DNA from 3 places in the Bradyrhizobium zhanjiangense genome. Region 1 is predicted to be linked to each of the others. Evidence: riboswitches for the same ligand, from Rfam matches in the RefSeq annotation. Region 1 holds a riboswitch; each other region holds the start of a gene.

Region 1 (10,328 bases):
GCCGACTGCGTCGTCACCGACACCTGGGTGTCGATGGGCGACAAGGAGGGCGAGCACCGTCACAACGTGCTCAAGCCGTACCAGGTCAATGCCAAGCTGATGTCGTTGGCCAAGTCCGATGCGCTGTTCATGCACTGCCTGCCCGCCCACCGCGGCGAAGAGGTCACCGATGACGTGATCGACGGCCCGCAATCGGTCGTGTTCGACGAGGCCGAAAACCGCCTGCACGCGCAGAAGGGCATTCTGGCCTGGTGCTTTGACGCGGTGAAGTAGGCGGGGCGGATCTGGATCGTCGTCCTGGCTTTCGCCAGGACGGCACCGAATTTGCAGGATCGTGTGCACTCATAGCTGCATCCGGAACACGCCGCCTCGCACCCCTTCCAATCCCTCACCTCCGACCCCAGATAGAGCGCCATGGTTTTCCAATCCCCTGACATGAAAACCGGGCTAGAAGGCCCGGTTCGCGCGCCATCAGCAGTTCCGATCGATGACGCCGTGCTGCCCTACGAGGTCGATGCGCTCGACGTGCGTGGCCGCCTGGTGCGGCTCGGCCCGGCGCTCGATGACATCCTCACCAAGCACGATTATCCCGCTCCCGTCGGCAAGCTGCTCGGCGAGGCCATCGTGCTGACGACGTTGCTCGGCTCGGCGCTGAAATTCGAGGGCCGCTTCATCCTTCAAGCCCAGACCGACGGTCCGGTATCGTTCCTGGTCGTCGACTACATGGCGCCGGATCGCCTGCGCGCCTATGCGCGCTTCGATGCTGCGCGCCTCGGTGACGCCAGGGATTCAGGGACGCTGCTCGGCCGCGGCCATCTCGCCATGACCATCGACCAGGGCCCCGACATGAGCCGTTACCAGGGCCTGGTCGCGCTCGACGGCGGCGGCCTCGAAGAGGCCGCCCACGAATATTTCCTGCGCTCCGAGCAGATCCCGACGCGCGTGCGCCTCGCGGTCGGCGAGGAATGGCGCAGTAGCGATGGCGGCAAGCATCGCTGGCGCGCCGGCGGCATGCTGATGCAGTTTTTGCCGAAGGCGCCGGAGCGCGCGCGGCAGGCCGATTTGCATCCCGGCAACGCGCCCGAAGGCACCGAGGTGCACAGCGTCGCGGAAGACGACGCCTGGGTCGAGGCGCGCTCGTTGATCGAGACCGTCGAGGACGTCGAGCTGATCGATCCCGAGCTGTCCGGTGAGCGGCTGCTGTTCCGCCTGTTTCACGAGCGCGGCGTGCGCGTGTTCAATCCACAGGTCCTGAAGGCACAATGCTCCTGCTCGCGCGATGCGGTGGCGTCCATGCTGAAGAGCTTCTCGTCCGACGATCGCGCCGCGATGGTCAAGGACGACAAGGTCGTGGTGACCTGCGAGTTCTGCTCGTCGGTCTACCAGTTCACGCCGCACGAGGCGGGCGTGGAGAACGCGTAGGCCTCCATTTCCCGTCATTGCGAGCGCAGCGAAGCAATCCAGAAATGCATCCGCGGTGTCAGTCTGGATTGCTTCGTCGCAAGGGCTCCTCGCAATGACGAGTTTGGGGCACGCTCGCGCCTCATTCTCGCTGTCATCGCCCGGCCTGAACACCTGACCGGGCGATCCAGTACTCTGAGACGGCGCTGATTGAACCGATAGGCCGCGGCGTACTCGCCGGAGCCTGTCATCGGGCTCGCCGAAGGCGAGACCCGGTGGCGGGGCATGACAGCGGTGGGCGTCGCCGCACCGCCCCTAATTCAACACCCGCTTGTAGTCCGGGCTGTCCAGCGAGAACGTCGGCACGTCGATCTCGAAGCGCTCGCCGCTTTCGCTGACCATCTGGTAGCGGCCGGTCATGAAGCCGGAGGCGGTCGTGAGCGGTACGCCGGAGGTATATTCGAAGCGCTCGCCGGGAGCCAGGATCGGCTGCTCGCCGACGACGCCCTCGCCCTTCACCTCCTGCTGGCGGCCGGAGGCATCGGTGATGATCCAGTGCCGCGTCTTCAGCTGCACGGTCTCGTCGCCGGAATTGGTGATGACGATGGTGTAGGACCAGAAATAGCGGGAGCGGTCGGCCGACGACTGCTCCGGAACAAAGTTCGGCTCGACGGTCACTTCGATCTGGCGGGTCACGGCGCGGTACATGATGCCATCATACCGAAATCCGCCCGGGGAACCAAACCCTGGAGGCGGCTTTGGCGACATCGTCCCGCCAGAATTCGCGGGGAAGGACTCCCCCAAGGGAAGACACCCTTATGTGATCTGGCCGCTTTGCGAGACGACGGCCGGACCGGTAAACTCCATTGCACGTCGCGATTTGCGGAAGGGTTTTGGCCCCCGATGACCATTGCCGACCAAGTGACGGGATCGACGATCGCGGGAACCGCGGGTGCCAAACCCGCAGGCACCAAGCCGCGGGCCGCCGCGCCGGCCATCACGCTGCCGGCCATCGGCGAGCGCGAGCTCCGGCTCGATCTGTTCCGCGGGCTGGCGCTGTGGCTGATCTTCATCGACCATCTGCCAACCAGCCTGCTGACCTGGTTCACCATCCGCAATTACGGCTTCAGCGACGCCACCGAGATCTTCATCTTCATCTCAGGCTACACCGCCGCCTTCGTCTACGGGCGGGCGATGCTGGAGAACGGCGTCGTCATCGCCACCGCGCGCATCCTGCGGCGCGTCTGGCAGATCTACGTCGCCCACGTCTTCTTGTTCACGATCTTCCTCGCCGAGATTTCCTATGTGGCGACCAGCTTCGAAAACCCGCTCTACACCGAAGAGATGGGCATCATGGATTTCCTCAAGCAGCCCGACGTCACCATCGTGCAGGCGTTGCTGCTGCGCTTCCGGCCCGTCAACATGGACGTGCTGCCGCTCTACATCGTGCTGATGCTGGCGCTGCCGTTGATCCTGTGGTCGATGAAGTGGAAGCCCGACGTCACGCTCGGCCTCTCGGTCGTGCTCTACGCGGTGACCTGGGAATATGACCTCTACTTTTCGGCCTATCCGAACGGCTTCTGGGCGTTCAATCCGCTGGCCTGGCAATTGCTTTTCGTCTTCGGTGCATGGTGTGCGCTCGGAGGTGCGCGACGCATGTCGCGCATTCTGGCCTCACCGGTGACGATGTGGATTGCGATCGCCTATCTGGTCGCAGCGTTCTACGTGACGCTGACCTGGTACGTGCCGCAGCTCGGTCACCTCATGCCGAAGCGCATCGAACAGTGGATGTATCCGATCGACAAGACCGATCTCGACGTGCTGCGCTTCACCCATTTCCTGGCGCTGGCCGCGCTCACCGTGCGCTTCCTGCCGCGGACCTGGCCGGGTTTGAAATCGCGCTGGCTGCGGCCGCTGATCCTGTGTGGGCAGCATTCCCTCGAGATCTTCTGTCTCGGCGTCTTCCTGGCCTTCGCCGGCCATTTCATCCTGGCCGAGGTCTCCGGCGGCGCAGCCATGCATGCGTTGATTAGTCTCTCCGGAATCCTGATCATGTGGGGGGTGGCCTGGGTCATTTCGTGGTACAAGAGCGTGGCTGACAAGAGCGGTGCGAAAACCAAAAACGCCGTCGGCAACGCCGATCTGGCGGGAGGGGGCTGATGAAGGCGAAGGTTCTCCTGAGCCTGATCCTGCTATGCGGTGGTCTCGCCGCGCCCATGGCGCGCGCGGGCGATGGTGCGTCTGCTGCTCCGGCCGCGCCCGCGGCCTGCGAATTGCCGCCCTATCTGCTCACCAGCGAAAGCCGGCTTCCCAAGGTCGCCGACGCCGTCAAGGCCGGCAAGCCGCTCGAGATTCTGGTCATCGGCAGCCGCTCGACCACGATTCCTTCCTCGGAGAGCAGCTCATATCCGGCGCGCATGGAGGTGAGCCTCAAGGACAAGCTGCCGCCCTCGGAAGCGGTGCACGTCTCCGTAGAAATACAGAGCAAGAGGACGGCACAGGAGACCGCCGCCACCTTCGTTAAGCTGATGGAAGCAAAAACGCCTACTTTGGTCATCTGGCAGACCGGGACCGTGGATGCTATCCGATCCATCGATCCCGACGAATTTCGCAGCGCAGTAACCGAAGGGGTTACTGCGTTGCAAAAGACAGGGGCTGACGTCGTCTTGATGAATTTGCAGTACAGCCCGCGTACCGAAACCATGATCGCGGCGCAGCCTTTTCTCGATAATATGCGCGTGGTGGCGCAGGAGCACGACATCCCGCTGTTCGACCGTTTCGCGATCATGCGACAGTGGAATGATCAGGGCCAGTTCGACCTGTTCAACCCGTCCCGCGGGCCTGAGCTGGCGAAACAGGTTCATGATTGCCTCGGCCGGGCGTTGGCACAATTCGTGATCGACGCTGCCCATCTGGAGCCGGCCCAGCAGCAAAATTGAGGTCTAGCGTTAATGAGTTCTCTCCGCCCTTTTTGTCTGACGTCATGGCTGGCTGCGCCCGCAGCAGCAATGCTGCTGGTGCTGGCACCCGCTTCGCAGCTGCGCGCGCAGACGCAAGCCGCACAGGCGACGCCCGCGCCCGCGCAGCCGGCTGATCCCGCTTCCGCCCCGTCCTCCCAAACCACTGTCGCCGCGACGTCCCCCGACCGGCGCGGCATCACCGCGCGCGCCATCGACAAGGTGAAGGAGGTCGCAAAGTCCGCCGGCGACATCTTCAGCCGCGTGCCCTGCCTGCCGCCGAAGGGCGGCTCGAAGGCGATGGGCACGCTGCCGCATGTCGCAAGCAAGCTCGTCGCCGGCCAGCCCGTCGTCATCGTCGCGTTCGGCTCGTCTTCGACAGCAGGATTCGGTGCGAGTTCGCCGGAGTTCAATTATCCGAACCGCCTCGCCGCACAGCTGCGCCGGCATTATCCGACTGCCGACATCACCGTCGTCAATGCCGGCGTTGGTGGCGAGGATGCGCCCGAGATGATGAAGCGCCTTCAGACGCAGGTGATCGACGTGCATCCGGATATGGTGATCTGGCAGGTCGGCACCAACGCCGTGCTGCGCAACCTCGATCCCGGCGAGACCGCAAAGATGGTCGAGGACGGCATCTCCCGCATCCAGGCTGCGGGCGGCGCCGACATCGTGCTGGTCGATCCGCAATATTCGCCGGCGGTCAACCAGCGCGCCGAGAGCGCCGGCAAGATGGTGAAGCTGCTCGGCAAGGTCGCCGAGCTCCGTCACGTCGGCATCTTCCCGCGCTTCGAGGTGATGCGCGAGTGGCACGAGAAGCAGGCGATCCCGGTCGAGGGCTTCGTCATCGCCGACGGTCTGCACATGAACGATTGGGGCTATGCCTGCTTCGCCCAGCTCCTCGGCGACGACATCATCCACTCCGTCGGCCAGATCAAGCTGGGTGTGAACGTGCCGGCCGACGTGCGCGCGTATCGGCCGATGTAGGTATAAATGCCGTAGGGTGGGCAAAGGCGCGCTCTTCGCGCGCCGTGCCCACCATCTATCGGCAGTGTGATCGTGAATGGTGGGCACGCTTCGCTTTGCCCACCCTACGAGTCCGAGCCTTTGGCTCGCTCACGCCTTCTCCAGCGCCGCGGTGAGATCCTCGATCAGATCGTCCGCATGCTCGAGCCCGGCGGAGAAGCGGATGAAGCCCTCGCTGATGCCGAGCGCGGCGCGGTCTTCCGGCTTCAAACGCTGATGCGTCGTGGTCGCCGGATGCGTGACGAGACTCTTGGCATCGCCGAGATTGTTGGAGATCTTCGCCAGCTTCAATTCATTTAGCACGCGGAACGCGGCCTGCTTGCCGCCCTTGACCTCGAAGCCGACCAGCGTCGAGCCGCCGCGCATCTGCTTCTTCACCAGGGCTGCCTGCGGATGATCGGCGCGGCCGGGATAGACCAGCCGCGAAATCTTCGGATGGCTGGCCAGCACCTCGGCAATGCACGCCGCGGTGTCGGTCTGCGCGCGCACGCGAACGCCCAATGTCTCAAGGCCCTTGAGCAGGACCCAGGCGTTGAACGGCGAGATCGACGGGCCGGTCTGGCGCATGAAATTGTGGATGTGCTCGGCGATGAAGGCTTCCGAGGACAGGATGATGCCGCCCAGACACCGGCCCTGGCCGTCGATGTGCTTGGTCGCCGAATAGACCACGACGTCGGCCCCGAGCGCGAGCGGGCTCTGCCAGATCGGCGTTGCGAACACGTTGTCGACCACGAGCCGCGCGCCGCCCTTGTGCGCGATCTCGGCAATGCCGGGGATGTCGAGCACATCCAACGTCGGGTTGGTCGGACTCTCCAGGAAGAACGTCTTGGTGTTGGGCTTGAGCGCCCGCTGCCACTGGTCGAGATCGAGCCCGTCGACCAGCGTGGTCTCGATGCCGTAGCGCGGCAGCAAATCCTGCACCACATAGAGACATGAGCCGAACAGCGCCCGCGAAGCCACCACATGGTCGCCCGCCTTCAGCGGCGCCAGGATCGCGGTCGTCACCGCCGCCATGCCGGTTGCCGCCGAGCGGGCCGCCTCGGCGCCTTCGAGCTCGATCATGCGGCGCTCGAACATCGCGATGGTCGGATTGGAGTAGCGCGAATAGATGAAGCCGGGATCCTCGCCCTTGAACCGCGCCTCGCACTCCTCGGCGCTGTTGTAGACATACCCTTGCGTCAGGAACAGCGCCTCCGACGTCTCGCCATATTGCGAGCGCAGGGTCCCGGAATGGACCAGGCGGGTTTCGGGACGGTAGGTGGCAGGCGACTTCGACATAAGACCCTCCGACATGACCGTCGAACGAGAACGGTCACAAAAAAACCGGCCTGGATATCTCCACGGGCCGGGATCACAGAGGTCCCCGGCCTGTTTAGCGACTTATTTAACGTGGCTGCAAGCCGGCCGGCTCAAATCACCACGGGATAAGTGATGCTCATATTCCGCAATGCCCTTTCCGTCAAGGCGTCCATCGGATAGCCGTAAAAGGCTAGTATTTCCCGTATATCGGGATGCGTTGCCCCTTGCTGAGGATCCCCGGTTGACGTTCACGGTCGCTGCCGACGCCAATGGTATCCTGCCCGACCGCATGATCGCGGCGATGGCGGAGGCGGGGCTCATCCTGCCCGCGTACGACTTCGTCGAGAGCCAGATCCAGCCGGCGAGCCTCGATTTGCGCCTCGGCGACATCGCCTATCGCGTCCGCGCCAGCTTCCTGCCCGGTCCCGGCGCCACCGTCGCCGAGCGCATCGACGAATTGAAGCTGCACGAGTTCAGCCTGGCTGACGGCGCGGTGCTGGAGACCAATTGCGTCTACATCGTGCCGCTGCTGGAAAGCCTCGCGCTGCCGCCGGAGATCGTCGCGGCCGCGAACCCCAAGAGCTCGACCGGCCGGCTCGACGTCTTCACCCGCGTGATCGCCGATGGTACCCGACGCTTCGACATGATCGGCGCCGGCTATCACGGCCCGCTCTATGCCGAGATCAGTCCGAAGACGTTTCCGGTGCTGGTGCGCGAGGGCTCACGCCTGTCGCAGGTGCGCTTCCGCACCGGCGACGCCATCCTCAATGCCGACGAGCTCGATGCGCTGCATGCCACCGAGCGCCTGGTCGACATCGACGATGCCGATCTCTCCGGCGGCGTCGCCGTCTCCGTCGACCTGTCGGGTGAGAAAGCGAACGGCTTCGTCGGTTACCGCGCCAAGCGCCACACCGGCGTCGTCGACGTCGATCGCCGCTCCGGCTATGCAGTGGAAGATTTTTGGGAGCCGATCTCGGCCCGTCCCGACGGCAGCCTGATCCTCGATCCCGGAGAGTTCTACATCCTCGCCTCCAAGGAAGCTGTGCAGGTCCCGCCCGACTACGCCGCCGAGATGGTGCCGTTCGATCCCCTGGTCGGCGAATTCCGCGTGCACTATGCCGGATTTTTCGATCCCGGTTTCGGCTATGCCGGTGCCGGCGGGCAAGGCGCGCGCGCCGTGCTGGAGGTGCGCTCGCGCGAAGTGCCGTTCATTCTCGAACACGGCCAGATCGTCGGCCGCCTCGTCTACGAGAAGATGCTGGCACGCCCCGACGCCATGTACGGCCAGCGCATCGGCTCCAACTACCAGGCGCAGGGCCTCAAACTATCGAAGCATTTTCGGGTGTAGCCCGATCCTGTAGCCCGGATGGAGCGCAAGCGTAATCCGGGAGTTCTCTCGCTTGTGGCACCAATCCCGGATTACGCTGCGCTCCATCCGGGCTACAAGGTGTTGGCATGACCGATCAATCCGAACTCGACGCAAACATCATCGAAGACGTCGCGGACGCGCTGATCTATTCGGATCGCTCCGGCACGATCACGCGTTGGAATCGGGCATCGACCGCCCTGTTCGGCTTCTCCGCCGGGGAAGCGCTGGGTCAAAATCTCGATCTGATCATTCCCGAGCATCTGCGCGCCGCGCACTGGAAGGGTTTCGAGGCTGCGCTTTCCAGCGGCACGATGAAGCTTGCAGGGCGTCCGACGCTGACACGCGCGTTGCACAAGAGCGGACGCAAGCTCTACATCGAGATGACCTTCGCGCTGGTGCGCGATGCCGCTGGAGCGGTGCAGGGATCGGTGGCGATGGCGCGCGACGTGACGGAACGCGTCGAGCGCGAGCGCGCTGCCAAGGCCGCGCAAAATTCGTGATGCGGAATTGACGGGCCGCCGTGCAGGGCGGCCTGCATGCGCGTCATGTTGCCTGACACCGGGCGCAGTGACACACTCGATCGAAACAACGATCGGGAGCGAACATGACCGCCGCATCAGACACAGCGCAGGAAGCCCAATGGAAACGCTGGCGCGCGGTCGCGGATCTCTATCACGCCTACTTCACGGGCCTGATCCTCACTGTTGTCACGCGGCGCGGCACGGCGGATGCCGCAGAATTCGTCTTCCGCGTGTTCCGCCGCCAGCAGCAGGAGCGCTTCCTGCCGGGCCTGGAAAAGCTCGGCCTGCGTCATCTGCCGCCGGCGGTGGCTGCTGCGCAATATCACTATCTCTCCAACTGGATCGGCGGCGTGCATGTCGAATACATGTATGAGAGCGACCGCAAAGCCTGGATCCGCTATCCGCCGCCGCGCTGGATCTGGAAGGGCACCGCGATCTGCGGCGTGCCCGGCGAGGTCAGCCGCGCGATGCTGCGCGGCTGGCACGCCAACAACGGCGTCGCGCTCGGCGATCTCCGCTTAGGCTTCGTCTGCACCAAGCAGAGCGTCGATGGCCAGGACGGTCTCGAAGGCTATTACCATCAATACGACCACCCACTCGAGCTCGACCAGCGCCTGGTGTTCGCGCGGCATCTGGAGGCCCCTACGTTCGATGCGAAGACCGCGCCGGCTTTGCCGGTTGCGAGCTGGCCGAAACCGCGGCTGGAAAAAGCCTATCGCAACTACGCGATGGAATATGTCCGCACCGCCGCGCCGGTGATGGTGCAGGTGTTCGGTCCGGAAGATGCCGGCTATCTGCTGCACCTCACCGGCAAGCTGATCGGCATGCAGTATTTCGACGAGGTCGCGGCGGCGTTGGCGATGAGCCGCGGCGGTGCGCGCGAATTCGCATCGTTCCTGAACGCGCTGTTCGCCGCGCAGGACGATGCGTCCGAAACGGTGCAATCAGAAGGCGCGTTCGAAACAAGCCAGCAGAGCTGGAAGCTGATGGATGATGTCACCGACTATCACCCCGCCTGCACCAAGGTGCTGGAGGGGTTGTTCCAAGGGCTGGCTGCGGGATGCGGACGAAACATAGGCGTGCACATGCGCACCGCGAAGAGCGGTCGCCCGCCGCTGGTGTGGACGATTGAATAGGCGAGCGGGCCGCCACCACTTCGCCTCTCCCGCCTGCGGGGAGAGGCGGAATCTGCGAAAGCAAATTCCGGGTGAGGGGGTCTCCACGAGTCCAACTGTCACTGCCTTTGCCGCAGCAGCCCCTCACCCCAGCCCTCTCCCCGTAAGAACGGGGAGAGGGAGAAGGAAAGCCGCTGCCGCAGGGCACTCCTGCACCTGACGCAGGGGGAATCGGCGCGCAGCGTGCTAACAAGCCCCTGCCGCGCCCTGCGCGCGAATTGATTTATTCGCACACCTGTTCATTGCCGCGCCGCAATTGGCGCTTGTGCCCGGGAGAGGACATGTCCGACATCGCCGAAATCCCGGTCGATGCACAGGAGCGCCCGCTGCCGCCGCCTCCGCGGCCGGTCAGAAGCGCGCTGACCGATGGCCCGATCCTGCGCACGCTGCTCGGGCTCGCCTGGCCGAACGTGATCGGGTTATCGGCCGGCATGTGCGTGGTCATCGCCGAGACCTCCTATGTCGGCCGGCTCGGTGTCGAGGCGCTGGCCGCGATGGCGCTGGTGTTTCCGACCGTGATCCTAACCATGACGATGTCGGGCGGCGCCATGGGCGGCGCGGTGGCCTCCGCCATCGCGCG
Region 2 (10,328 bases), 1.6 Mb from region 1:
CCGTCGTTAATTCGGCATCACATACGCATAGATCCGACCGCGCGAGACCGGCGCCTCGCGGACGCGGTTGCCGTCGTTGCCGGAGATCATGATCGGATTTCCCTTTGCATCGACGCCGGTGATGATGCCGACATGGCCGCCCCGGCCGCCGCGCGACATCACCGCGATGGCGCCGACCTGCGGACCGGAGACGCGCGTGCCGTAGCGCGCGAACGAGCTCGCCATGTCGGAGCCGGTGCCCTGATGCCCGGTGTGCTGCAGCACCATGTTCATGAAACGCGCGCACCACAGGCTGCCGCGTCCGGTCGGATTGCCGCCGAGATAGCGGCGCGCCTCGGACACGAGGCCCGATCCGCCGCCGAAGCCGCCGTTGCTCATCGCGTTGTTGGCCATGCCGCCGCTATTGGCGTTCGGATCATAGCTCGCCTGGGTGTTGGCGAATCCACTCGCCTGCAACTGCGCTGCGCTGCGCTCGAAGCGCGAGCTGCGTGCATGGTGGCGGTAGTGATAATGTCTGGCGTGATGCACGTAAACGTGCCGCTCTGCGCTATGACGATGATGCGGCCGCGCTGAGGCCGGAGAAACGAGCACGGCGACCGCCGCGAAGAAAAGCGCCAGCGCGACAACACAACGCGACAGGCGATACGCAAACAACTCAAACATTCTTCATCCTTGATTAACACCCCCACTTCCCATCGGCCCGTGCGGCGGCCGACATCCGAAAGGCCGTTAAGCCGTCCCATGTGGCGAGAAAAAGACGCCGCGTCGGCGAATAGCTGCGATGATTTTGCGTCAATACTCATCTGATGCTGCCGCATTGCGGACAACAGCATTAACTGCGATCCTCCAAATGCGGCTTGAACAGAGGGAAACGGTTAATGCCCCACGCCACGACCAAGGATGACGTCCGCATCTATTTCGAGGAGGCGGGCCAGGGATCGCCGATCATTTTTCTGCACGAGTTTGCGGCTGACTACACCAATTGGGAGCCGCAGATGCGCTACTTCTCGCGCGGTCATCGCTGCATCACTTACTCTGCGCGCGGCTACACGCCCTCGGACGTGCCCGATGGCGAGGTCTATACCTACACGCATTTCTACACCGATGCGCTCGCGGTGCTCGATCATCTCGGGATCGAGCGCGCGCATCTCGTCGGCCTGTCGATGGGTGCCTACTCGTCGCTCCAGATCGGGCTCAACGCGCCGCAGCGCGCATTGTCGATGACGCTGGCCGGCGTCGGCTCGGGCTCGGAGATCGAGAATCTCGATGCCTGGCGCAAGCAGTGCCGCGCCAATGCCGAGCAGTTCGAGACATCTGGCTCCGCGGAAGTCGCAAAGGTCACGCGCGAGGCGCCGAGCCGGATTCCCTTCCTGGTGAAGGACCCGCGCGGCCACGCCGATTTCTACGCCGCGCTGGCGCGGCACGACGCCAGCGGCTCGGCGCGCACGATGCGCGGCTTCCAGGGCGGCCGTCCCTCGATCTACACGATGACGGACGCGATCAAGCGCGCCTCAACGCCGGCGCTGATCATCTGCGGCGACGAGGACGACCCGTGCGTCGGCCCGAGCCTGTTCTTGAAGAAGCACCTTCCGGCGGCCGGGCTCGCGATGTTTCCGAAGTCGGGCCACGTACTCAATCTCGAAGAACCCGCGCTGTTCAACGAGAGCGTGGAGCGGTTCGTCACGCTGGTGGAAGCGGGCCGCTGGCCGGTACGCGATGCGAGGTCCCTGGCGGCGGGTTAGCGATGGCATTGCCGCATACTCCGTCATTGCGAGCGAAGCGAAGCAATCCAGGGTCTTTCCGCGGAAGGATTCTGGATTGCTTCGCTGCGCTCGCAATGACGAAAAGCTACTTTCCTTGCCCGCGGCTCAGCAAGAACACGCCCTGCTCGCCGAACATGTTCCACACCCACCACGGCAGGTTCAGCGGCACCGGGCGGCCGTAGAGATCGAGCGCGACCGAACGCTCCATCTTGACGTTGATCTTGTCGCAGAGCTCGACGAAATCCTTGATGGTGCAGAAGTGGATGTTGGCGGTGTCGTACCAGGTCGCCGGCAGGTTCTCGGTGCGCGGCATGTGGCCGCCGATCAGGAGCTGGAGCCGCATCTTCCAGAAGCCGAAATTCGGGAACGAGACGATGGCGCGGCGGCCGATGCGCAGCAGGTTCTCCAGCACCACACGCGGCTGCCGCGTCGCTTGCAGCGTCTGCGACAGGATCACGTAATCGAAGGCATCGTCGGGATAGTTGACGAGGTCGGTGTCGGCGTCACCCTGCACCACCGCAAGCCCCTTGGCGACGCAGCGATTGACGCCCTCGCGCGACAGCTCGATGCCACGGCCGTCGATGCCGCGCGTTTCCAGCAGCTGGAGCAGATCGCCCTCGCCGCAGCCGACGTCGAGCACCTTCGAGCCCGGCTTGACCATCTCGGCCACGAGCAGATGGTCGGCACGAAACTGACCGGACGGCCCGGCCGCAACGCCGTTCAACGGCAGCACTTCCTGTACGGACATTCTAGCCACCTTTGCCGTCGAGACCGCGTGCCTTGCCTGCCGATTGCAGGAAGGCACGCGAGATGTCGAAGAATTCGGGCACGTCGAGCAGGAAGGCGTCGTGACCGCGATCGGTCTCGATCTCGGCGAACGACACCCGAGCACTCGACGCATTCAGCGCGTGCACCAGGGCGCGCGATTCCGAGGTCGGAAACAGCCAGTCGCTGGTGAAGGAGACCACGCAGAAGCGGGTCTTGATGCCCGCAAACGCCTTCGCCAGCACGCCACCATGATCGGCGGCGATGTCGAAATAATCCATCGCGCGTGTCAGATACAGATACGAGTTGGCGTCGAAGCGCTCGACGAAGGACGAGCCCTGGTAGCGCAGATAGGACTCGACCTGGAAGTCGGCATCGAACGAGAAGGTCGGCAGCTCACGGTCCTGCATGCGGCGGCCGAATTTTCGGTGCAGCGCGGCGTCGGAGAGATAGGTGATGTGCGCCGCCATGCGCGCCACCGCGAGCCCGCGATGCGGATGGATGCCGCGGTCGGCATAGCCACCATTGTGCCAGTCGGGATCGGCCATCACGGCCTGGCGGCCGAGCTCGTGGAAGGCGATGTTCTGCGCCGAGTGCCGCGTCGAGCAAGCAATCGCCAGTGCGGAGTACACGCGAGCAGGATAGGCCGCGGTCCATTGCAGCACCTGCATGCCACCCATCGACCCGCCAACGACCGCGAACAGCGTGTCGATGCCGAGCCGGTCGATCAGCATCGCCTGCGCGCGCACCATGTCGGGAATGGTGATGACGGGGAAATCGAGGCCCCAGACCTTGCCCGTGGCGGGATTGATCGACGCCGGCCCCGTCGAGCCCATGCAGCCGCCGATCACGTTGGAGCAGATGATGAAGTAGTGCTTGGGATCAATGGGTCGACCGGGGCCGACCAGCGTCTCCCACCAGCCGGGCTTGCCGGTGACGGGATGCACATTGGCGACATGCTGGTCGCCGGTCAGCGCATGGCAGATCAGAACGGCGTTGGAGCGATCGGCGTTCAATTCGCCATAGGTCTGGTAGGCGATCTGGAACGGCGACAGATCGATGCCGCAATCGAGCCGCAGCGGCTGATCGGCGCCGAAACGCATAACCTGCGAACTCGGATGATCGACCTCGTGTGACCGATCATCGGTGCTGATCGCAGGACTCGGTATCGACTTGACGCTACCCATTTTGACCATCGACCTCGTTTGCGATCGGACTTCAGAGCGCAGTGACATCAGGCCATGAAAAACCCGGCCTGAACGATAGGTTCGGCCGGGATCGGAAGCGTCCCCGGCCTGTTTAGCGAGTTTTTTAACGTGGCTGCAAGCCGGCCGGCTCAAATGACCACGGAACAGGCAAAAACTACCGTCTGGGGCGGTTTTCGTCAAGTCGCGGCCCGGGTCAACCGGATTTGCCTCCGAGCGGTCGATCGAAAAGGCCGTCATTTCTCTTTGCTTTCGCTGCCTATCCTGCCTAATCAGGATAGACCGCAGCTGACCGCTTTTGCGGATCGGCACCTCTCAACAGCCCTTTGTCAGTCATGTCCCAACGTCCGCCCGCGCCACCATCGCTTCAGGAATTGCGCAAGGAGATCGACGCGATCGACGAGGGCATGCATCGCCTCCTGATGCAGCGCGGCGACATCATCGACCGCCTGATCCAGGTGAAGCAGACCCAGGAAGTCGGCTCGGCGTTCCGCCCCGCGCGCGAGGCTTCCATGATGCGCGAGATCGTGCAGCGTCATCGCGGCATCCTGCCGCTCGACACGGTCGAGAGCATCTGGCGCGTCATCATCTCGACCTTCACCTATGTGCAGGCGCCGTTCTCCGTGCATGCCGACATCTCGGTGAGCGAGCCGGCGATGCGCGATTCCGCGCGCTTTCATTTCGGCTTCACCGTGCCTTACGTCGCGCATTTCAGCGCGCAGGCCGCGGTGGAGGCGGTGGCGAAATCCAAGGGCGACCTGGCGCTGGTCTCGGCGACCTCGAGCCGCACGCCGTGGTGGCTGGAGTTGGAAGCCGACGGCGCGCCCAAGATCATCGCGCGGATGCCGTTCGTCGAGCGCGCCGACCATCCGGCCGCACTGCCGGTGTTCGCGATCTCGCGCGTCGCCGACAGCGCCCTGGTGACGGAGGTCGAGACCTTCAGCGTCCGCGTCTCCGGGTGGAACGCCGAGGTCGCGCGCGCGCTGTCGCCGCTTGCCGAGATCGTGGCAGTGCCCGATACCGCCTTCGACGGCGCGGCATTGCTGGTCTCGGTCACGAGCGCGACCAGCATCGACAAAATCAAGGCTGCCCTGATCGAGGCGGGGGCCTCGGTGCGCTCCACGGCCCTCGTCGGCAGCCACGCAACGCGCTATACGGTGCCCCCGACCGGGCCAAAATCGTAGATCGCGAACCGCCTGAAGCCACTTTCGGAGTTGAAGATGTCCCGCCCCGTGCCGAATCCCGGCATTCTCGACATTGCGCCCTACACGCCCGGCAAGAGCCCGGTGGCGGAGCCGGGCCGCAAGGTGTTCAAGCTCTCGGCAAACGAGACGCCGTTCGGACCCTCGCCCAAGGCGATCGAGGCGTTCAAGCACGTGGCGGATCACCTGGAAGACTATCCGGAAGGCACCTCGCGCGTGCTGCGCGAGGCGATTGGCCGTTCCTTCGGTCTTGACCCCAACCGCATCATCTGCGGCGCCGGGTCGGACGAGATCCTCAATCTGCTCGCGCACACCTATCTCAGCCAGGGCGACGAGGCGATCTCCACCACCCACGGCTTCCTGGTCTACCCGATCGCGACCATGGCGAACGGGGCCAAGAACGTGGTCGCGCCCGAAACCAACTTCACCGCCGACGTCGACGCCATCCTCAAGGCCGTGACACCGCGGACAAAACTGATCTGGCTCGCCAATCCCAACAACCCGACCGGCACCTATCTGCCGTTCGACGAGGTCAAGCGCCTGCGCGCCGGCCTGCCGTCGCACGTGTTGCTGGTGCTGGATGCCGCCTATTGCGACTACGTCTCGCGCAACGATTACGAGATGGGGATCGAGCTCGTCGCCACCACCGAGAACACCGTGGTGACGCATACCTTCTCCAAGATCCACGGCTTGGCCGCGCTGCGCATCGGCTGGATGTTCGGGCCCGAGCACATCATCGACGCGGTCAACCGCATCCGCGGTCCCTTCAACGTGTCGACGCCGGCAATGTATGCCGCAGTCGCCGCGATCGAGGATACCGCGCACCAGGCGATGTCGAAGCAGTTCACCGAGACCTGGCGCAATCGGCTGACAGAAGAGATCGGCAAGCTCGGGCTGAAGGTGACGCCGAGCGTCGCCAATTTCGTGCTGATCCACTTCCCTTCCGACAGGGGCAAGACCGCGGACGATGCCGACGCTTACCTCACCAAACGGGGCCTGGTGCTGCGCGCGCTGAAGAACTACGGCCTGCCGCATGCGCTGCGCATGACCATCGGTACCGAGGAGGCCAACCGCCTCGTGATCGAGGCCCTGCGCGACTTCATGGCCGGCAAATGAGTGCGCAGGCGCACTTCCAGCGCGTCGCGCTGATCGGCTTCGGGCTGATCGGCGGCTCGATCGCGCGTGCGGCGAAGCTCCAGGGCTTAGCTGGCGAGATCGTCACCACCGCGCGCTCGGAGAAGACGCGCGCGCGGGTCGCCGAGCTCGGCATCGTCGACCACATCGTGGCGACCAATGTGGAAGCAGTGAAGGATGCCGATCTCGTCATCCTCTGCATTCCCGTCGGCGCCTGCGGCGAGGTGGCGCGGGAGATCGCCGCGCATCTCAAGCCGGGCGCGATCATCTCCGACGTCGGCTCGGTCAAGGGCGCGGTGGTCAGGGACATGGCCCCGCATCTGCCGCAGGGCGTGCATTTCGTGCCGGCGCATCCGGTCGCAGGCACCGAGCATTCGGGTCCGGATTCCGGCTTCGCCGAGCTCTTCATCAACCGCTGGTGCATCCTGACGCCGCCGGAAGGCGTCGATGCGGCTGCCACCGATCGCCTGCGCGCCTTCTGGGCGGCGATGGGCGCCAAGGTCGAGGTGATGACGCCGGATCATCATGATCTCGTGCTCGCGATCACCAGTCACCTGCCGCATCTGATCGCCTACACCATAGTCGGCACCGCCGACGAGCTGGCGCAGGTGACGGAATCCGAGGTGATCAAATTCTCTGCCGGCGGTTTTCGCGATTTCACCCGTATCGCGGCGTCCGACCCGACGATGTGGCGCGACGTCTTCCTCGCCAACAAGGAAGCCGTGCTGGAGATGCTCGGCACCTTCACCGAGGATCTCGCCAAGCTCACCCGCGCGATCCGCCGCGGCGACGGCGAGGCGCTGTTCGACCACTTCACCCGCACCCGCGCCATCCGCCGCGGCATCGTCGAGATAGGCCAGGATTCGGCCGCGCCGGATTTCGGCCGGCCCCATGCGGCGCTGAAGAAGCCGTAGCGAAACTGCTCATTCTTCGTCATTGCGAGCGTAGCGAAGCAATCCAGGATACCTCCGCAGAGACAGTCTGGATTGCTTCGCTGCGCTCGCAATGACGGTGTGGAGAGCTCTCCGCCCTTAATACAGCGGCGGGATCTGGCCGACCTTGACTGGGCCGAGCAGCACGGCGCCGTCGACGAATTTGAGCGGGAAGCTTCTCGCCTTCTTGCCTTCCAGCGTGCTCTCGGTGCCGATCGAATTGATGCCGGCGGCAACGCCGGCATTGGCGTTCTGCTTGATGACCTTGCCGAGGCCCGGCACGGCGCGGTCGAGCGCGCCGAACAAATTGTTGAGATCCTGCGACTTCACACCCGGCGCGACGCGGTCGAGCGTTGCCTGCGGCACGCCTTCCTCCAGCATCTTCTCGATGCCAAGCGCCGGGATGACGCGCTCGAGGCCCGCCACCGTCATCTGTAATTCGCCGTCGAGCCGGCCATTGGCTGAAAGGCCGAGCGTGCCGGCCGCAACCGCGATCATCTCGCCCTGCTGGATCCGCGACTGCACGATCTCGATATGGCCGCCGGCGGCCTGGATCTCGCGGAAGCGCTGCGGCCAGGGTTTTGGCGTGAGATCGGTGAGGCCGGTGACCTTCGCGCGGGTGTCCGCCTCGAACGGCTCGGCGAGCAAGGGATGAACGCCCTGGATGCTGCCCTGCGCGACGTGGACCACCGTCTCGATCACCGGGTGATCGGATGGCGATCCGTCCGCGAGGCGGCCGTGCAGCTCGATCTGCTTGGCGCGCGCGAGCGGCACCTGGACGCTGCCGTCGAGACGGTTGAGGCCGGGTTCGTCGAACACGATGGAGGCGCGATCCGGCACGGCCGGCAGACCGACCACGCTGGCGCGGCCCTTGCTCCAGTTCACCACGAAGGTGTTTTGCGTGACGCCGTCGGTCAGCGTCGCCGGCGCGGAGAACTCGGCGATGACGAGCTTGGGGTCATAGACCTGGGCGACGACCAGGATGTTGTCGAGCTTCGCCGTGAACGGCGTCTTGCTCGCATTCTGCGACACCAGGGCGACGCTGGCACCGGAGCACTGGACCTCGAAGCGGAACGGGAAGCCCGCGATCGAGCGCTTGGCGCAATCATAGATGCGACCCGACTTGGCCTCCTGCGCGCGCCAGGCGTCTGCGGCGATTTCGGCCTGCGACGCCGCATAGAACCAGAAGCAGCTCCAGGCGACGGCGAGGATCAGGACGAGAACGGGTGCAATGAAAAGGCCCCAACGGGAGCGGCGGCCTGCGGCAACGGTCATATTGGACATGCGGCGACCCTTTGCCCCCAGATTCAGGCAAATGTAAGCGAGGCCGGCCCCCGACGAAAGGCGGAGAATTCGCTTCGCTTGGGGGCACGGTTCTGGTAGCCGTGCCGGAAATGTCGGAAATCCCCCTCCCTTCCGTCACCACAGCCAAGGATGACCTCTGGGTGTTCGGCTACGGCTCGCTGATGTGGCGGCCGGGCTTCGAATTCGAGGAGCGCGTCCCGGCGCGGCTGGTCGGCGAGCATCGCGCGCTCTGCGTCTATTCCTTCGTGCACCGCGGCACGCCGGAGAAGCCGGGTCTGGTGCTCGGGCTCGACCGCGGCGGCGCCTGCCGCGGCATTGCCTTCCGCGTCGCCGAGAAGAACCGCACCGAGGTCGTCGCCTACTTGCGGGAACGCGAGCAGGTCACCTCGGTCTACCGTGAGGTGATGCGCTCGGTGTGGCTGGAGAACGATGCGCGCCAGCGCGTCTCCGCACTCACCTATGTCGTCGACCGCGGCCATGTCCAATATGCCGGCCGGCTGTCGCTTACCGAGCAGCACCGCCATGTCATCCAGGGCCATGGCCAGTCCGGCGCCAATCGGGACTACGTGACCGCGACGGTGAAAGCAATCGAGGCCGAAGGCTTTCGCGACACGCAGCTGCACCGGCTTGCGACGATGCTGCACGGTGATGCGCATTCTCTGCACGCGCCGGCGCCGGCCGAAGATCGAGATCGCTAACTCTCCGACGGCGCATAGCTCGGCGCGGAGCCGATCAACTGCTCCTGCTCTTTCCGGCCGGCTTCGACGAGACGGCTGGTCGCGTCTTCGATCGCCGTCTGCACGCGCGCGAGAAACTCGTCCTTCGGCAGGCCCGCCGGCAGTGGATCGAGGAATTCCACCACCAGCGTGCCGGGATAGCGCATGAAGGTGCGGCGCGGCCAGAACAGGCCGGAATTGAGCGCGATCGGCAGGCACTGCACGCCGCAGGAGGAATAGATCTGCGCAAAGCCGGTCTTGTAGTTGGGGACAGCGCCCGGCGCGCGCCGCGTGCCTTCCGGAAAGATCACGAGCTGACGGCCGCTGCGCACCGCCACGCGCGCCCGCCGCGTCATGTCCAGCAGCGCCTTCACGCCGGCATTGCGGTCGATCGCGATCATGCCGGTCTTGACCAGGAACTGACCGAAGACCGGGATCTGCATGAGCTGACGCTTGAGAATGAATATCGGACGGTCGAAGAAGCCGGGCAGCACGAACGTCTCCCAGAACGACTGGTGCTTGGCCACGATCAGCAATGGGCCCTGCGGAATCTTCTCGACCCCGCGGAATTCCACCTTGATGTTGCAGATCACGCGCATCAGGACCAGCGTCGCCTTTGCCCACCATTCCGCGACCGTCAGCATGGCGCGCGGCGGCAGCGCAAAGGTCGGCAGCGCCACGATCGCCAGGCATATCAGCACGGCGTAGAACAGCACGTTGAACACGAGCGAGCGCAGGAAAATCAGAAACATCGACGATCCGATCATTGCCGGTCAATTGGCCTGTGCGGTGGCAGGTCGCTTCGGCTGCAAGCCTGAAGGCTGCTCCGACACTTCGGGCGAAAGGTCAATCCCGAAATTCTCCAGCCGCACCCTGGCCTCGGCCGCGACGTACTTGGCATATTCCGACAGCAGCAGCCGCAACGTCGACGGCGAAGTCCACCACGGCTCCTCGCGCCATTTGTCGCCGACGACTGCGAACGGGATCAGCGTCGTCTGCGGCATCGCGTGTGAGAATTCCACCAGCGCGCGCGGCATGTGATAATTCGAGGTGACCACGATCAGCGATTTGAACCGGCGTCCCTCGGCCCAGCGCCGCGCCTCCGCCGCATTGCCGCGGGTCGAGAGCGCGGTGCGGTCGAGATCGACGCAACAGGTCATGAAGGACTGGTTCTCCGGCAGGGTCCGGGAGATATCGCTCGCCGTCGAGGTCGGATGCACGCCCGATATCAGGAGCCTCCTGCCGTAGCCGGCAGCGAGCAGCTCCATCGCGTCCGACACCCGCGAGGACCCGCCGGTCAGCACCA
Region 3 (10,328 bases), 4.1 Mb from region 1:
CGGCGAATTCAGAAAGTTCATCAAGGATGGCGTCAAGGTCGGATCACAGACCTACTCGGTCGAGGTGGTGACAAAAGACAGTCAGTCGAATCCGAACCGCGCCGCCGAGGTCGCCAAGGAGCTGATCACCCGTGACAATGTCGGGCTGATCGTGGTCGGCGCCACGCCCGAGACCAACAATCCGGTGGCGACACAGTGCGAGCTGGAGCAGGTGCCGTGCATCTCTTCCGTCGCGCCGTGGCAGACCAACTTCATCGGCCGGCAGGCCAATCCGGGCGATCCAAAGACCTGGAAGCCGTTCGAATACACCTTCCACTATTTCTGGGGACTGGAGGACGTGATCGGCGTCTTCACCAGCATGTGGAGCCGGGTCGCGACCAACAAGTCGGTGGGCGCGCTGTTCCCCAACGATGCCGACGGCAACGCCTGGGGCGACACCACCATCGGCTTCCCGCCCGTGTTGGCCAAGCAAGGTTTCAAGCTCACCGATCCCGGCCGCTTCCAGAACCTCACCGACGATTTCAGCTCGCAGATCGCGGCGTTTCGTGGTGCCGATGCCGAGATCATCACCGGCGTGATCATCCCGCCCGACTTCACCACGTTCTGGAACCAGGCGCGGCAGAAGGGGCTGAAGCCGAAAGTCGTATCGGTCGCCAAGGCGCTGCTGTTCCCGGCGTCAGTGCAAGCGCTCGGCAAGGGCGGCAACAACATCTCGACCGAGGTGTGGTGGACGCCGACGCATCCCTACAAGTCGAGCCTCAGCGGCGTCAGCGCCGCCGATCTCGCCAAGGGATATGAGCAGGCTTCCGGCAAGCAATGGACCCAGCCGATCGGCTTCGTGCATTCGCTGTTCGAGGTCGCAATCGACGCCATCAAGCGCTCCGGCGACCCAGCGGACGGCGCGGCGCTCGCGAAGGCGATCGGCGCCACCAGGCTCGATACGATCGTTGGCCAGATCGAGTTCGGCTCCAGCGCCGTGCCGCCGTTCGCTGCGAAGAACATCGCCAAGACGCCGCTGGTCGGCGGCCAGTGGCGGCTCAGCGGCGACAAGTACAACATGGTGATCACGGACAACAAACTGGCGCCGCAGATTCCGCTCGGCGGCGACATGCAGGCGCTGAGCTAGCGCAAGCCAGCTGCTTCATCGAAGGAAGAGGATGCGTGGCGTTGCTGCGCATCTCCTCTCCGCCGAAACCAAATGTGGGCGACCATGCTCGAACTCAATGCCATCTCGAAACGGTTCGGCGCCATCGTCGTTGCCGACGCGATCGACCTGACGCTGTCTTCCGGCGAGGCGCTGGGCGTGATCGGGCCGAACGGCGCCGGCAAATCGACGCTGTTTAACCTCGTCACCGGGCTGTTGCGGCCGGACGCCGGCCGCATCGCGCTCGATGGCGTCGACATCACGGGCCTTTCTCCGGAAGCACGCTGCCGCGCCGGCATCGGGCGCTCGTTCCAGATCCCGCAACCGTTCGACCATCTCTCGGTGTTCGAGAACCTTGCGGTCGCCGCGCTGTTCGGCGGCGGCCTGTCGGAGGCGGATGCGATCCAGCATTGCGGCCGCATGCTCGATCTGACCGGCCTCGAAGCCAAGGCCAATCGGCTCGCGGGCAGCCTGCCGCTGCTCGATCGCAAGCGACTCGAACTGGCGCGAGCGCTCGCCACCCGGCCGCGCACGTTGTTGCTCGACGAGATCGCGGGCGGCCTCACCGATGCCGAATGCCACGAACTGGTCGAGACTATCAGAACCATCCATGCCGAAGGCGTCGGCATCATCTGGATCGAGCACGTGGTGCATGCGCTGCTCGCGGTGGTGCAGCGGCTGGTCGTCTTGAACTTTGGCAAGGTCGTCGCCCAGGGCGCACCGGTCGAGGTGATGCGCTCGCGCGAGGTCGAGACCATCTATATGGGCGTGCCGGCATGACCGCGCTGCTCAATGTTACGGCGCTCGATGCGTTCTACGGCGACTTCCAGGCGCTGTTCGGCATCGATTTCGAGCTGAACGAGGGCGAGGCGGTCGCAGTCATCGGCGCCAACGGCGCCGGCAAGTCGACCATGCTGAAATCGTTGGCGGGGCTGGTGAAGAACCGTCCCGATGCGATCCGCCTCGAGGGACGGGCGATCGGCGATGCGTCCGCCGCCAGCATCGTCCGGCTCGGCCTCGCGCTGGTGCCGGAGGGCCGCCAGCTGTTTCCCTCGCTCAGCGTCGAGGAGAACCTCTTGATCGGCGCTTATGGCGGCGAACGCAGCGCGCCGTGGGATCTCGCCGCGGTCTACCGCATGTTCCCGGTGCTGAAGGAGCGGCGACACCGCGCCGTCACCGCGCTGTCGGGCGGGCAGCAGCAGATGGTGGCGATCGGCCGCGCGCTGATGTCCAACCCACAGGTCCTGCTGTGCGACGAGATCAGCCTCGGCCTCGCGCCCATCGTGGTGGAGGACATCTACCGCATGCTGCCGCAGATCCGCTCTGGCGGTACCGCCATCGTGCTGGTCGAGCAGGACATCGCCCGCGCATTGCGGGCTTCGGATCGCTTCTACTGTTTGCAGGAGGGGCGGGTGACGCTGAGCGGACGGCCAGGGGATGTCGATCAGGACACGATCCGCGCGGCCTATTTCGGAGCATGAGGGGGCGATGGGCGGGTTCGACACCATCATCGAAGGCGTGCTGCTCGGCGGCGTCTATGCGCTGTTCGCACTTGGCCTGTCGTTGATCTTCGGCATCATGCGCCTGGTCAATCTGGCGCATGGCGATCTGATCCTGCTTGCCGCCTATCTGGTGCTCAGCGCCACCACCGCGTTCGGTCTGCCGCTTGCGGCCGCATCCCTGCTGGTCGTCATCACGATGTTCGTGCTCGGCTTCGTGTTGCAGCGGCTGGTGCTGGAGCGGGTGCTCGGCGATGACATCCTGCCGCCCCTGCTCGTCACCTTCGGCCTGTCGATCGTGATCCAGAACGGACTGCTGCTCGGCTACGGCGCCGACAGCCGCCGGCTGCAGGCAGGCGCCTTCGAATCCTCGTCGGTGGCGCTCGCCCCCGGCCTGAGCGTCGGGCTGGCGCCGCTGACCGCGCTGGTGACGGCGGTTGCCGCCGTCGCGCTGCTCCAGCTCATCTTCTATCGCACCTCGCTCGGCCGCGCCTTCCGCGCCACTGCGGATAATCCCGCGATCGCGCAGCTGATGGGCGTCAACGAGCGCAATGTCTACGCCATCGCGGTCGGACTGTCGCTCGCAGTGTCGGTGATCGCTGCTGTTGTGCTCGGTATCCGCGCCAGCTTCGATCCGTCGATCGGACCGGCGCGGCTGCTCTACGCATTCGAGGCGGTGATCATCGGCGGGCTCGGCAGCCTGTGGGGGACGCTGGCGGGCGGCATCGTGCTCGGGTTGGCGCAGGCGATCGGAGGGCGGATCAATCCGGAATGGCAGATCCTAGCTGGCCATCTCGCCTTCCTCGCCGTTCTGATGGTGCGGCCGCGCGGCCTGTTCCCGGCGAGGCGGAGATGAGCGTCGAAAGCATCCATATCCCGGCAGGCCGCGAGCAGCGCCCGGCGGTCGCGCCGGTGTGGCAGGTTCGGGTCGGCACACGGCTGTCGCGCGTCGCGGCCATGGCCGGCATCGCACTGATCGTGGCGCTGGCCGCGCTGCCCGCGATCGCCTCGCGCAACCTGATCCAGGATCTGATCTTCGTCTTCACCATGCTCACCTTGGCGCAGCTCTGGAACGTGCTGGCCGGGTGGGGCGGACAGGTATCGGTCGGGCAGCAGGCATTTGTCGGGCTCGGCGCCTATGCGCTGTTTGCCGGCATCGTGATGGCCGGGCTCGATCCGGTTGCGGCGATCCCGCTGGCCGGACTGTTCGCGGCGCTGGTCGCGGCGATGCTCGGGCCGCTGCTGTTTCGGCTGGAAGGACCATATTTCGCGATCGGCAGCTGGGTCGCCGCCGAGGCGCTGCGGCTGATCTGCGCCCAGTTCAAGTCGCTCGGCGGCGGCACCGGGATGTCGATATCGCCGGGCGAACTGTCCCAGATGGTCGGGCTGAAGACTGTGCAGGCGCTGCTTGGCCTGCGCCCGGCGGCCGCGCGTGACGTGCTGGTTTACTGGCTGGCGCTGCTGCTCGCCGTGCTGGTCACGCTCGGCATCTACGCCTTCATGCGCTCGCACCACGGCCTTGCGCTGGCCGCAAGCCGTGACAACGCAGCGGCGGCGCGCAGCGTCGGCGTCCGCACCGCGCGGACTCGCCACGTGCTGTGGATCGCGGTCGCGTTCGCCACGGGCATGGTCGGCGCCGTGGTTTATTTGCAGAAGGCGCGTATTTCGCCTGATGCAGCCTTCAGCGTCACCGACTGGACCGCCTATGTCATCTTCATCGTCGTGATTGGCGGGGTGCGCACCATCGAAGGTCCGATGGTCGGCGTGCTCCTGCTTTGGGGGCTCGTCACCTATCTCGCCCAGTTTGGCAGTCTCTATCTGGTCGTGCTCGGCACGCTCGCCATCCTGATCATGCTGTTCATGCCGAGCGGCGTGTGGGGCGCGGCAGCGCGACGCTGGCAATTGCAGCTGTTCCCGACCCAGCGCTGGCTCGGCCGCAGCGGGTCCAGTCCAATGCCATTATGACGAACCTTGTGCCAGGTAATCGTCCCTTCACTCTCCCAATTTTTCTTGGCGTTTGTGACCTCTGGCTTTGCTGCAGATTAGCAGCGCAGGAAAGGCGCCTCCGTCAGAACGTTTTCGGCATTCGACTCCACACATGCTCCGGAGCGTGCACAGCTAAGTTGTTAGGAGTGGCCGCTGTGGGCGCAAACCTGACACTAAGGCCGGTCCGATTTGACCGATGACGGTATCTGCTACAAGTCGAGGAGAGCACAATAGCAGACCGTTCCGAGTTTGAGGCCTGTCTAATGCCACGATTGATTCCGATACTTGCTGAAGGTACAACCTGTCAGAGCCAGCCAAATTTTCCTGTGAATTCAAGACCAAAAATTTGCGACGGGTATACCGTCGGCATTTGTCCGTCAGATTTGAAGGTTTGTTCTTGTAAATCAACGGCGAAACGTCGTTCGAAATGATTGAGTGGGAGTAGTGCAATCGGGCGCTGTTGCGCGGTTAGGCGTAGTCTTGGCGTGGCTGCTTGTCCTGAGTCCGAGCGTTGACCCGAGTTCTGACCTCCACTTAAGCGGGATCAGTGTCTGGATTCCACCTCGCTCAGGCGAACGGAGTGTTGTGGCGCACTACAGCGTACAGAGCGGACGGAGCACGTCAGGCGGGCTTCAGTTGAGGGGTCGGTAGTGATTTCGAAGTCGATGGACCTCTGGACGCGAGAGCAGATCGGGGGCGCCACTTGAACGCCCCTCGTTCGTCTCCTATGTACAAGGTACATCAAGACGAAGGCTGGTACCTTCACCAACCTGCCCGCTGCGGTAAGGTGGTATCCACACTTGTGGGATGGGGCCATCCAGTGGCAATCCAAGCAGTACAAGCCTCCGGCGAAGCTCAGGGGGCAACATGTCTATCCCACCTCCAAATCTGTATTCCGCTCCGCCAACGCGGCGCGGTGTCATCATCGGACTGGCCGCGTCTTCTCTTCCCGCTCCAGCCATTGTCCGCGTGGACCGCATCATGCCAATCCGCAGCATGATAATCGCTGAAACCGGCTGTTCATCATCGGGCTTTGTCCAGCGCCTGCTCTATAACGCTCTCGCCAGCGGTCTTGCCCGAGGCCGGATCGCGATCAGGATGAACAACAGGACCGTGACCTTGCATGAAGCCGAACGGCTGGTCCGCAACGCGCACCAAATTGGCCGGATCAACGAGCCCGACGCGCCATGGGCCATCCGGATCGGGGAGAACTGACGATGACCGTGCGGCAAAGCATCGAAACCGGAAACGGTATGGATGCGACAAAGATCGCTGTACTGCACATTCCTCACAGTTCTCGCCTGATACCGGCCGACGAGCGTGCGCAACTTTCCGTCAGCGAGTTGGAGCTCGAAACAGAGTTGCTGCGAATGACGGACGCCTTCACCGCCGAGCTGTTCCCACCTACGCTTCATGAAGCGGAGCGAGTTGTGTTTCCAGTGAGCCGGCTGGTATGCGACGTGGAACGCTTTCCCAAGGATGCAGACGAGCCGATGGCAGGCCGCGGCATGGGCGCGATCTATGGCGCAACCAGCACCGGGAGCCGGCTGCGGGCCACAGTTTCGGTGGCTGAACGTGAGCGTGTCATGACCCGCTGGTATTGGCCGCATCATGAGTTACTCACTTCGGCCATTGACAAGGTGCTCCGCCGTGAAGACCGTTGCCTCATTATCGATTGCCACAGTTTCGCTGATCGTCCGCTACCGCACGAGCCTGACCAGGACCCGCAGAGACCTGAAATCTGCATTGGCACGGATTCTCTCCACACCGCGCATGGACTGGCTGGAGCAGTTGCAGACGCTGCAGGGAAGCTCGGGTTCACCGTTGCTGTTGACAGACCATTTGCGGGCGCGCTCATTCCGGCGAAACACTACGGTGCCGACACGAGGGTCCAATCGATAATGATAGAGGTGAACCGGCGGGTCTACATGAATGAGCTTACCGGCGATCGTCTCGTCAGCTTTGAGAAGTGCAGGGAAGCGGTTGGCACTCTTGTGTCGACTGCGGCGACTTTCTTCCTTTCTGCATAGCCATAGAGCGCACTCGACACTGGCGCGGGGACGAATGCATTGCTGCGAAACGGCGGTGAAGATCTGGCTGGCTTGTCGGGCTAGTAAGATGCTTCGGAATCGCGCCGGACAGCGGGATCGGCGACTTCCGGTGCAAAGTGCTATGTTCGCTGGTGATCAGGTCGGGTGATGGCCTGATTGGCAATCAGGCCTGCGCCGCCGATCCGCTCAGCTCTAACCATTTCATCACCTGTTGCGGCGAAATCGGGTGAAGGTGGATGAACGGCGCATTTGATCCCAGCGCATTCTCGACGGCCGAGATCACGCAGGCCGCGGCTGGAATTGTGCCGCCCTCGCCGGCGCCTTTGACGCCGATCGGGTTGCGCGGAGACGGTGTCTCCATGTGATGGATCTCAATCGGCGGCATCTCGGAGGCCAAAGGTAGCAGGTAATCGGCGTAAGTGGTCGTCAGAGGCTGACCGGCTTCGTCATAGATCATCCGTTCAAACAGCGCGTTGCCTATCCCGTGCACCACCCCGCCACGAATTTGGCCGTCGACAATCAGCGGATTGATCAACTTGCCGCAGTCGTGAACCACAACGTAGCGAACAACCCGCACATCACCGGTCTCAGGGTCGATCTCGACCTCGCAGGCGTTAGCGCCATAGGCAAATGTCAGGGCGGTGGAGTTGAAATAGGCAGTCGCAGCAAGGTCGGGTTCCATGGCGCCGGGCAGGCTCATTCCGACATTCCCGGCCAGCGTTCGTGAGATTTCCGACAGGCTGACATTCAATCCCGGGACCCCTTTGACGCGTACAGCGCCGCCTTCGAGTTCAAGATCCTGCTCTCCGACTTCCAGCTTGTGGGAGGCAAAGGCGATGGCCTTGGCTCGCACCTTCTGTGACGCCAGTTCAACCGAAGAGCCGGCTGTTACTGCGATCCGGCTTGCAATGGTGGACATGCCCAGCGGGAATTTCGACGTGTCGGCGGTCTCGACCCTGACGTCATTCAGGTCGACGCCGAGCGCGTCGGCGGCGATCTGCGCAAGCGCCGTGCGGTGACCTTGGCCCTGGCTTGATGCACCGGTGCTGACAACGACCTTTCCCGCCGGCGTGACCCGAACCGAAGCTCCTTCAAACGGACCGAGGCCGGTATCCTCGACGCAGGATGCGATACCAAGACCAAGCAGCTTGCCGCGCTTCGCGGCTGCCGCGCGGCGGGCTTGGAAGCCGGAAGCGTCGATTTTATGGAGTACGAGATCCAGAGCGGCGATGTAGTCGCCGCTGTCATAGGAGATCGGTGAGCCATCACGCGCCTTCATGCCAGTAGAGTAAGGCATCTGGTCGGCGCGAACGAAGCTGCGCCGGCGCACTTCCTGTCGGTCGATGCCGAGGTGGCGCGCGATACGGTCGGCGAGGCGTTCAAGCAAAAACGCGGCGTTTGGACGGCATGCGCCACGTACCGGTGACGTCGGCACCAAGTTGGTTAACACGACGTCAATTGTAAGGTCGAGCGCCTCAAGCGCGTATGGGCCCGGAAAGCTGGCGAGGGCTGTTGCCGGCAGAATGAGGCCGTAGGGCGCGTAGGCGCCGTTGTCGTGAACGCAATGGCCCCGGATCGCGCGCATGCGCCCGTCATGGTCGAAGGCGACATCGAGCGTCCAGACCTGTCCGCGCTGCTGCGTCGTGGCGACGAAGTGCTCCTGGCGGTCCTCGATCCATTTGACCGGCCGCGCGGTCTTGAGCGCGGCGAGCGCAACAGCGAACTCCTCCGGATAGACATTGGCCTTGGGGCCGAAGCCGCCGCCAACATCCGGCGTCATGATGTGGATCTGGCTCTCATCGCGGTTGAGATAGGTCGCAAGGTGTCGCCGCACCATGTAGGGCGATTGCGAGGACGTAGAGAGCGTCAGCACGTCTGAATGCGGATCGACGCTGGCAACCACGCCGCGGCATTCCATAGAATGGCAGCCGCCGCGATGAATATCGAAGCGTTCGGTGAGGACATGGTCGGCCTTCGCAAACACCGCGCCGCAATCGGAGAAGCCGGCCTTCATGGTGGCCGCGATGTTGCTCGGCCGCTTGCTGTCGGCTCTGGGCGCTCCCGCCTTCGAGGCAAGGACGGCGTCGGCAACGGCCGGCAATTCCTCGATGTCGAGCGACACGGCGGCCGCGGCATCTTCTGCCCTTGCCCGGTCGTCGGCCAGCACGATCGCGATGGCTTCGCCGACGTGACGCACTTCCTCGACAGCCAACGGGTGATAAGTAATCGGTGTCGGCAGGAGCGGGTGCGGGGCCATCGGCGGCATCTGGCCCTGCGCAATACCTGCGAAATCCGCCATCGTGTAAATCGCCACGACGCCCGGCATGCCGCTCGCTTCGCCCGTGTCGACGCTCCGGATGCGGCCGTGGGCCACACTCGCCCGGACGAACGCGGCATGCAGCATGCCCGGGAATTCCGAGTCGTCGACATAGCGTCCGCGTCCTGTCAGCAGGCGGGGATCCTCGACGCGGGTGACCGCAGCTCCGAAATAACGCGCGCTCATGGGCGGCTACCCTTTGCTGCGGCGGCTGTCAGGGCCGCTTCGACGATTCCCTGGTAGCCGGTACAGCGGCACGTGTTGCCGGAGATCGCTATCCTGACGTCCTGTTGGGTCGGAGAGGGCGTGACGCGCAGAAAAGCTTCGAGCGTCATCAGCATACCCGGCGTACAGAACCCGCATTGCAATCCGTGATGATCGGCAAAAGCCTGCTGCAGCGGGGAGAGTTGGCCGCCCGTGGCAAGGCCCTCGACCGTTTCGACCGTGCAGCCGTCGATCTGGACGGCCAGCATCAGGCACGATCGCACCGGTGCACCATCGACGATGACGGTGCAGGCGCCGCAGACGCCATGTTCGCATCCGACATGTGTTCCGGTGAGCCCCAGGCCGTGACGCAGGAAGTCGGCCAAGTGCGTCCTTGTCTCGGCGCTGGCCTCGCGCCGCTCGCCGTTGAGCGTGAAGGTCAGGTGTCGTTCGCTCATGAGCGCTGTTCCAGGCTGGTGCAGGCCTCGCGCAAGGCGCGGCCGAGCAGGGTGCCGGCGAGATGGCGGCGATAGTCCGCCGTCACCTGAACGTCTTCCATCGGATCGAGCGCGCGTGCCGCGTCAAGGATCGGCGCGAGCGCGATCTCGCTGGCGATCTGGCCGACGAGAGCCGCTTCAGCTTCGTAAAGACGCCGTGGAGCCTCCTCGACACCGAACACCAGCAGCGCCGCTCGCGCGATCCGACTGCCACCGTCGGCCTCGAGCAGTGCAGCCGCACCGGAGATCGCAAAGTCACCGTGGCGGCGCGCGTATTCGGCGAAGCCGTAGCCGTGGCCTTTGGCCCAAGGTCTGAATCGCACGGCCTCAAGAAATTCCTGATCGTCGAGCGATGATTGCAACATGCCCTGAAACCAATCGGCGGCCGCGATCACACGGCGACCCTTTGGTCCGATCGCGACGAATTCAGCATCGAGAGCGGTGCAGATCGCCGGCTGCTCGGCAGATGGATCGAGATGGCAGCAGCTACCCCCGATGGTTCCGCGTGATCGGGTCTGGATGTGGCCGACATGCTCGAGCGCACGAGTAAGCAACGGCAGGCGATCACGGATGATCGGCGAGGAGAGAATATCGGCCTGACGCGTCATGGCGCCGATTTCGATTCCATCG

Evidence for each region. A riboswitch is a leader RNA that binds a small molecule or an ion and turns the genes downstream of it on or off. The one in region 1 is predicted to bind S-adenosylmethionine.
Region 2: linked by a shared signal. The riboswitch ahead of metX (homoserine O-acetyltransferase MetX) and the one ahead of XH85_RS43720 (O-succinylhomoserine sulfhydrylase) in region 1 are both predicted to bind S-adenosylmethionine.
Region 3: linked by a shared signal. The riboswitch ahead of XH85_RS24195 (hypothetical protein) and the one ahead of XH85_RS43720 (O-succinylhomoserine sulfhydrylase) in region 1 are both predicted to bind S-adenosylmethionine.

The regions. Positions count from the first base shown of each region.
Region 1 is NZ_CP022221.1:9,141,409-9,151,736, reverse strand. It holds gene argF (ornithine carbamoyltransferase) at 1-273, shown strand, start outside; gene XH85_RS43745 (Hsp33 family molecular chaperone) at 415-1,422, shown strand; gene apaG (Co2+/Mg2+ efflux protein ApaG) at 1,717-2,109, opposite strand; gene XH85_RS43735 (OpgC domain-containing protein) at 2,305-3,561, shown strand; gene XH85_RS43730 (SGNH/GDSL hydrolase family protein) at 3,561-4,340, shown strand; gene XH85_RS43725 (SGNH/GDSL hydrolase family protein) at 4,353-5,345, shown strand; gene XH85_RS43720 (O-succinylhomoserine sulfhydrylase) at 5,475-6,662, opposite strand; SAM riboswitch at 6,736-6,815, opposite strand; gene XH85_RS43715 (2'-deoxycytidine 5'-triphosphate deaminase) at 6,925-8,031, shown strand; gene XH85_RS43710 (PAS domain-containing protein) at 8,139-8,552, shown strand; gene XH85_RS43705 (hypothetical protein) at 8,657-9,709, shown strand; gene XH85_RS43700 (MATE family efflux transporter) at 10,030-10,328, shown strand, end outside.
Region 2 is NZ_CP022221.1:1,355,325-1,365,652, reverse strand. It holds gene XH85_RS06490 (TIGR02594 family protein) at 7-663, opposite strand; gene XH85_RS06485 (alpha/beta fold hydrolase) at 879-1,742, shown strand; gene metW (methionine biosynthesis protein MetW) at 1,849-2,511, opposite strand; gene metX (homoserine O-acetyltransferase MetX) at 2,513-3,715, opposite strand; SAM riboswitch at 3,807-3,886, opposite strand; gene XH85_RS06470 (chorismate mutase) at 4,069-4,917, shown strand; gene hisC (histidinol-phosphate transaminase) at 4,954-6,051, shown strand; gene XH85_RS06460 (prephenate/arogenate dehydrogenase family protein) at 6,048-6,983, shown strand; gene XH85_RS06455 (DUF2125 domain-containing protein) at 7,101-8,285, opposite strand; gene XH85_RS06450 (gamma-glutamylcyclotransferase) at 8,396-9,004, shown strand; gene XH85_RS06445 (lysophospholipid acyltransferase family protein) at 9,001-9,774, opposite strand; gene XH85_RS06440 (YdcF family protein) at 9,796-10,328, opposite strand, start outside.
Region 3 is NZ_CP022221.1:5,051,271-5,061,598, forward strand. It holds gene XH85_RS24170 (ABC transporter substrate-binding protein) at 1-1,126, shown strand, start outside; gene XH85_RS24175 (ABC transporter ATP-binding protein) at 1,211-1,924, shown strand; gene XH85_RS24180 (ABC transporter ATP-binding protein) at 1,921-2,625, shown strand; gene XH85_RS24185 (branched-chain amino acid ABC transporter permease) at 2,633-3,499, shown strand; gene XH85_RS24190 (branched-chain amino acid ABC transporter permease) at 3,496-4,608, shown strand; SAM-I-IV-variant riboswitch at 5,363-5,470, shown strand; gene XH85_RS24195 (hypothetical protein) at 5,599-5,844, shown strand; gene XH85_RS24200 (N-formylglutamate amidohydrolase) at 5,847-6,659, shown strand; gene XH85_RS24205 (xanthine dehydrogenase family protein molybdopterin-binding subunit) at 6,844-9,183, opposite strand; gene XH85_RS24210 ((2Fe-2S)-binding protein) at 9,180-9,659, opposite strand; gene XH85_RS24215 (FAD binding domain-containing protein) at 9,656-10,328, opposite strand, start outside.